3 regions of the Ornithinimicrobium cryptoxanthini genome follow, and region 1 is predicted to be linked to each of the others. Evidence: predicted binding sites of a transcription regulator. Region 1 holds the regulator's gene; each other region holds the start of a gene.
What was found. Region 1 encodes LexA, which represses DNA repair genes until DNA is damaged. Its sites were predicted from a motif close to TCGAACANNTGTTCGA; they were not measured.
Positions count from the first base shown of each region.

Region 2: a site for LexA is predicted at 1,114-1,129, ahead of ruvC (crossover junction endodeoxyribonuclease RuvC). Genes of this name have one in related genera too.
Region 3: a site for LexA is predicted at 1,078-1,093, ahead of NF557_RS16035 (HNH endonuclease signature motif containing protein). Genes of this name have one in related genera too.

Region 1 covers NZ_CP099490.1:1,063,302-1,065,564, forward strand. Annotated here, with positions in the region: gene NF557_RS05030 (PRC-barrel domain-containing protein) at 1-527, shown strand, start outside; gene lexA (transcriptional repressor LexA) at 698-1,432, opposite strand; gene NF557_RS05040 (LysM peptidoglycan-binding domain-containing protein) at 1,657-2,091, shown strand; gene NF557_RS05045 (hypothetical protein) at 2,183-2,263, opposite strand, start outside.
Region 2 covers NZ_CP099490.1:1,801,892-1,804,154, forward strand. Annotated here, with positions in the region: gene pdxT (pyridoxal 5'-phosphate synthase glutaminase subunit PdxT) at 1-280, shown strand, start outside; gene NF557_RS08275 (YebC/PmpR family DNA-binding transcriptional regulator) at 280-1,050, shown strand; gene ruvC (crossover junction endodeoxyribonuclease RuvC) at 1,182-1,862, shown strand; gene ruvA (Holliday junction branch migration protein RuvA) at 1,859-2,263, shown strand, end outside.
Region 3 covers NZ_CP099490.1:3,471,023-3,473,285, forward strand. Annotated here, with positions in the region: gene NF557_RS16035 (HNH endonuclease signature motif containing protein) at 1-1,029, opposite strand, end outside; gene NF557_RS16040 (hypothetical protein) at 1,201-2,253, shown strand.

The DNA of each region.
Region 1 (2,263 bases):
GCGAGTTCGAGCGGATCGAGGACCAGCAGGGCGGGGACGCAGCTGCTGCGGACGACGGCGTCGTGAGCGGGTCGCAGTCCCAGACCGGCACGGGCTACCCCCAGGACGACCGTGGCGGTCTCGGTGCTGCCGGGGCGGCGGTTGGCGGTGCTGCCTCAGCGGGCTATGCCGCAGACGTCTCGACCACGGCCTACGAGACCCCCGGCGCGGAGACGGGCGACCCGATCACCGGCACCACCCCGCCGGCTGCCTTTGCCTCCGACGTGGAGCAGCCGGCTGACGGGCTGACGCGTCCGGACGACACGCAGACGGACGACACGCAGGCGGCGGAGGCGCAGGAACTTGAGGCACACGCGGGCGAGGTCACCGATGAGGAGAGCACGCTCGCGGCCGGGACCGATGCCGGTGTCGACGAGACCGGTGAGCCGGAGGTGTTCGGACCCGAGGGCTACCGCCCTGACCGGGACGGCACCGAGATGTCGGACGAGGAGCGCGAGCGCCTCAATCAGGCACGAAGCGCCCTCTGAACCCTGACGCCCCACGCACGACAGCACCTACACACGACAGCGCCGTCCGACCATCGGGTCGGACGGCGCTGTCGTCGTGCTAGGTGCCACCTGGCGGGGAGGGGGGAGGACTGCCAGGTGGCACCGGTCTGGGACAGCACGTCACCAGGGAAAGGTGTTCCTGCGCGTGCTCAGACCCGGCGCAGGACTGCGGTGACCTTGCCGAGGACCACAGCGTCGTCACCATCGATCGGGTCGTAGGCCTCGTTGTGCGGCATGAGCCACAGCTTGCCGTCCGTGCGCTTGAACGTCTTGACCGTCGCCTCGTTGTCCAGCATGGCCGCGACGATGTCGCCGTTGATCGCGTCGTCCTGACGACGCACCACGACCCAGTCGCCGTCGCAGATGGCCGCCTCCACCATCGAGTCACCGACCACCTTGAGCAGGAACAGCTCACCGTCACCGACGATCTGACGGGGCAGGGGGAAGACATCCTCGACGGCCTCCTCGGCCAGGATCGGTCCACCGGCCGCGATCCGGCCCAGGACGGGCACGTAGGACGCGGCAGGGCGTGCGTCACCGATGCCGGTCTCGTCGTAGATCTCCGCACCTGAGGCAGTGGCCTCCTCGGCTGCCGGCGTCCGGCGATAGCCCGGTGCCTGACCTTCACCGGAGCCCGGCAGGACGACCTCGATGGCGCGCGGACGGTTGGGATCGCGGCGCAGATAGCCCTTCCGCTCCAGCATGCGCAGCTGGTAGGCCACCGACGAGGGGGAGGCCAGCTGCACCGCCGTGCCGATCTCGCGCAGGCTCGGCGGGTAGCCGCGTTGGTCCACGGAGTCGCGGATCACGTGCAGCACCTTCTCCTGGCGGGGAGTCAGGTCCGCTCGCCCGTCCCGGTCCGGCATCTCGTGAATGTCAGCCATCGTGTTGCCCCTCTCGCTCCCTGGCGACTCCCTGGAACTGCAGGTCAGGGGGTCTGTCAGTGGTCCCTGGTTAGGTATTTGACGTGAGCACATCGTACGAGCATTCGAACGCCGAGGCAAACACCAGTTCGACGTGGCGTGTCGACAACAGTCGTACGGCTGTGCTAGAAATGACACAAGCGTCCGACGGACAAGCGTTCGGGACACGGAAAGATGGAGGAACCATGAGCGCCATCGCACTGCATGACCTGACGGCACCTGACCTGATGGACCGGGACTTCCCGCCCGCGCCGGGCGTCCGGAGCTCAGGGCGCGGCCACCTACGGCTCGTGACGGCAGACGACCTGCCTCAGACGGGGGCGATGCGGGCCCCTGCCGGGACCCCGTTGACGCTGACCCGCCGTGCCCGGTTGCTCATGACTCTCACCGTGGCCGGTGCCCTGGTGGTGGTGATTGCGGCCGCGATGGGCGTCTTCCCGGCGATGGCCGCAGGCAGCCACACTGTCGTGGTGCAGCCGGGTCAGACGCTGTCACACGTCGCGGTGGCCGAGCTGCCGGAGCTGCCCATGGACCGCGCGATCGTGCAGATCCAACTGGCCAACGAGATGAACTCCTTGGACGTCCAGGCCGGCACGGTCCTGCAGATCCCCCAGCCCTGAGCGGTTCCGCGCAGTCGCTGTGCTGGTCGGGCGGGGTCGGTGTGCTGATCGGGCGGGGTCGCTGTGCTGATCGGGCTCGTCGGTGCGCTGATCAGGCCTGGTCGGCGGGGCTGGTCACAGCCTCCCAGACGACCGGCAGCTGCTCGCTGGGGATGAAGTAGCCACTGATGTG
Region 2 (2,263 bases), 740 kb from region 1:
CACCGGGCTGGCGGAGCCCTTCCGGGCCGTCTTCATCCGGGCCCCCTGGGTGGAGCGCGTGGGTGAGGACGTCGAGGTGCTGGCACGGGTCGAACGTGAGGGCAGCGAGCATGTGGTGGCCGTGCGCCAGGGCAGGGTGCTGGCCACCTCCTTCCACCCCGAGATGACCGACGACCCGAGGATCCACGCGCTGTTCGTGGAGATGGTGCGGGAGGCGGGTAGCATCGACAGCCGAGCAAACACCAGAGCAACCGCACGCGCGACAAGCAAGGATGACTGATGGCAGGGCATTCCAAGTGGGCGACGACCAAGCACAAGAAGGCGATCACTGACGCCAAGCGCGGCAAGCTCTTTGCCAAGCTGATCAAGAACATCGAGGTGGCCGCACGCACCGGCGGCGGCGACCCGGCGGGCAACCCGACGCTGTTCGACGCCATCCAGAAGGCCAAGAAGACCTCGGTCCCCAACGACAACATCGACCGCGCCGTCAAGCGCGGCTCGGGCGCGGAGGCCGGCGGTGCCAGCTATGAGGCGCTCGTCTATGAGGGCTATGCCCCCGGCGGTGTCGCGCTCTATATCGAGTGTCTGACCGACAACAAGAACCGTGCCGTCATGGAGGTCCGCACCGCGCTGACGCGCAACGGCGGGACCATGGCGGACAGCGGGTCGGTCGCCTACCTCTTCGAGCGCAGGGGTCAGGTCGTCGTCCCCAAGACCCAGGAGGACGGCGAGACCAGCGAGGACGCCCTGCTCGAGGTCGTGCTGGAAGCCGGTGCAGACGAGATCTCGGACCTGGGGGACTCCTTCGAGGTGACCTCCGAGGCCACCGACGTGGTGGCCGTGCGCACGGCGCTGCAGGAGGCTGGGTTGGACTACGACTCGGCCGAGGTGACTTTTGTGCCGAGCATGCAGGTGCCCCTCGACGTCAACGGTGCACGCAAGATGATCCGCGTGGTCGACGCGCTGGAGGACTGCGACGACGTGCAGAACGTCTTTTCCAACGCTGACATCTCCGACGAGGTCCTCGCCGAGCTCGACGCCGACGACTGACGCTGGCCAGGCTGCACGGCGAGTCCTGCGCCGGACTGTCCGTGCGGTGTCGTAGCGTGGTTCGCGAACAGGTGTTCGGACCGGGCCGCGAGGTGGCCGCAGGTCCGGCGCCGCGGAGGAGGGCTGGACAGGTGCGTGTCCTTGGCGTGGACCCTGGGCTGACCCGTTGCGGCCTGGGCGTCGTGGAGTCCGACGGAGGCCGCCGGGTGCGGATGGTCGCCGTGGGTGTCGTCCGCACGCCCGTGGGTGATGATCCCCAGGAGCGCCTGCTGACGCTGCAGACAGAGATCGACGAGTGGTTGGCCGAGCACCGCCCGGACGCCGTCGCGGTCGAGCGGGTCTTTGCCAAGGCCAACATCAAGGGGATCATGGGCACGGCGCAGGCGTCTGCCGTGCCGATGCTGGCCGCCGCCAGGCTCGGCCTGCCGCTCGCGCTGCACACGCCCACGGAGGTCAAGGCTGCCGTGACGGGCAACGGGCGTGCCGACAAGGCGCAGGTCACCCTGATGATCACCCGCATCCTCGGACTCGACACCCCGCCCAGGCCGGCCGATGCCGCCGACGCCCTCGCGCTGGCGGTGTGCCACCTGTGGCGCGGCCAGGCCGACGCACGTCTGCAGGACGCGGCCCAGGGCAACGCGCTGCAACGTGCCGCGGGCGAGGCTGCGCGCTCCGGCAGGCCGCGCAACCGGCTAGAGGAGCTGCACGCCGCGCACCCGGGCCGCCGCAGGAGTGGGGCCCCTGCAGTCAAGGCCACCGCCGTCAAGGCCACCGCAGTCAAGGCCACCGCCGTGCGAAGGAGCGCCCAGTGATCGCGTCTGTCCGGGGCACCGTGCTGCACGTCGGTCTCGACCATGTCGTCGTCGAGGTCGGCGGTGTCGGCCTGCAGGTCCGCACCACGCCGGCCACCGCTGCCGGTTGCACCACGGGTCGCGAGGTCACCCTGGCTACCACGCTGGTGGTGCGCGAGGAGTCCCTGACGCTCTATGGCTTCGACAGCAGCGAGGCCCGGGGCCTGTTCGAGCAGGTCCAGACCGTCTCCGGGGTGGGGCCGCGGCTGGCGATGGCGATGCTGTCCGTCCATCCGCCCGAGCAGGTGCGCCAGGCCATCGCCGGCGGTGACCTGGTGGCGCTGACCAAGGTGCCCGGCATCGGCAAGAAGGGCGCCGAGCGCATCGTCCTCGAGCTCAAGGACAAGATCCTGGCCATGGGC
Region 3 (2,263 bases), 1.4 Mb from region 1:
GCGTGGGTCGCCCAGGGCGCGGGCCCGGCGGGCGGCGGCGTCGATCCGTTCGTTGATCGCGGTCCCTTCCAGGGCGGTGGTCCCGATCATGAAGGTGCCGGTGCCGTTCTCATCGAGCATCAGGTGGGTGTCGGCGTTGGCTTTCGCGGCAGCGTCAGCCTCTTTCTGCTTCTCGGGGTCTTGGGCGTTGACCCGGGCGATCTCGCGTTTCAGGGCCCGGTGGAACTCCTTGTGCCGCCACGGGCCACCCAGGAACGCCCCGCTGGAGTCGACCCGTTCGGTGACCGCAGCGCCCGGGTCGGTGCCGAAGAAGCCGTTAGCGATCGCGGCACCGTCCTCGTGAGCCATGCCGGTGCAGGCCCGGTAGTAACGGCGCACCAACCGCCAGGACGACTCACCACACCTCAGGGAGTGGTGGACCGGGCCGGCGACCTCGGGTGCGGCGTTCGCGACAGCGACCAGGTCGCGGACCTCGCCCTCACCCCACCCGGTCCCTGCCTCGATCTCTGCGCAGGTCTTGGACTTCGCCCGCGCACGCCACTTCTCTTTCTGAGAGGCCGAGAGCTCGTCCGGGCTGGCCGCGCCCTTCTCGCCCAGCAGCAGTTTGCCGTGCACCCACGTCAACTCCCTTGCCGCGGACAGGACGACCGACTCCAGGTGCCCCGCGGCCGCGGTGAGGGACTCGATCGCCCCCAGCAGGTCACTGCCATGCTCCAGCAACCGCGGCGCCTCCAGGTGCTTCCGCCCCGCGTCGGAGCCGGCGACGGTGGCACACGCCAGCGACGCGCTCGTCAACGCCTCCGCCGCACCAGACCCAACGCCCAGGCGCGCCAGCACCGCGCGCAGCTGCTCCGCAGCCTCATCCTGCGAGATCTCGTCATCGGGCTCCGGGGTCGGCTCATCAACTGGCTGCGGCGCGATCGGCGACAACGGCCAGGACCCACGCCACAGCCCGCCACGACCCAACTCCAGCCCAGGAGCAGCGCTCAACAACCGCTCCAACCGGTCGGCCAACACTTCGGTCGACATCACTGCCCCCTCTCCCAGACGAACCAGGTTCTCCAACTACAACCACATTAGAACAAAGGTCTGACAGTGCGACCGCAGCGCGCTGACCAGCGGCGATGCGGCATACAGACAGCAGATGACGGGACCGAAAAGCCTCTAGACAGAGACCCCGACCAGGAGGACTCTTCAAAGATGGAAGAGACTCCGCGATCAGCGCCAGGGCCGGCGAGCGGGTTCGTCGCACTCCCTGCAGCTGACTTCGCCAACCTGCGCCTGACCTACGACCATCTGCGGTGGACCCTGATCGGTCTGCCCATCCTGCTGTTCTGCGTGACCCTCACCATCGGACTGTGGAAGGCGCTGACCACCGGCCCCTGGAAGGACTCGTTCCCCAGCTCGATCAGCGCCTACTACAGCGGCTCCTCCCGTGACGTCTTCGTCGGCGTCATGATCGCCATTGCCGCCTGCCTCATCGCCTACCGAGGCACGACCGCGCTCGAGGAGTTCAGCCTCAACATGGCCGGTTTCTTCGCCGTGTTCGTCGCCCTCATCCCCACCACCCTGGAAAGCGTCATGAAGCAGCTCCGCGACCTGGGCGAACGTCCGGTGGGCGGCTTCAGTGCCGCCGACTACGGGTGGTCACTGCGGATCACCGTGTTCTGGGTGGTCATCATCTGTGCCGTCCTGGCCTTCCTGACACTGCGCAGGTCCCACCGGACCGCAGAGATGTTTGCCAGGGGAGGTTGGGGCCGCAGGTTCATGGTCGCGGCCGTCCTGCTGACCGCCGTGTTCCTTGCCCTGCTCGTCTGGCAACTGTATTTCGCGGGGTCAGCCGCCTACGTCGAGCTCGACGGTCTCGGCGGCCCGGCCAAGCTCCACAACTACGCGGCGATTGTGATGATCCTCCTGCTGGCCGTAGCCGTCTGGAGCCATGCCTATCCTGACCGCGCCGCCAAGGGCGACCCGACGGCCGAACCACACGATCCTGACCTCCTCTACCTCTACAAGTGGATCTTCCTGGCGATGACCGTCGGCGTGGTCCTGGTCGGCGTGCTCGTCAGACTCTTGACGCCGGACCACTGGGTGCTGGCCATCGAGTGGTGGGAGATCGGCTGTTTCGCCTTCTTCTGGTTCGTGGAGACCCGCCGCGCGGCCCGACGCCGCCGCAAGCTGGGACAGGCGAGCGCTGCGCCAGCCATCGAGGGCTCACCGACGGTCCAGGCCGCGCCGATGGTGACTCTCTAGGACAAGCATC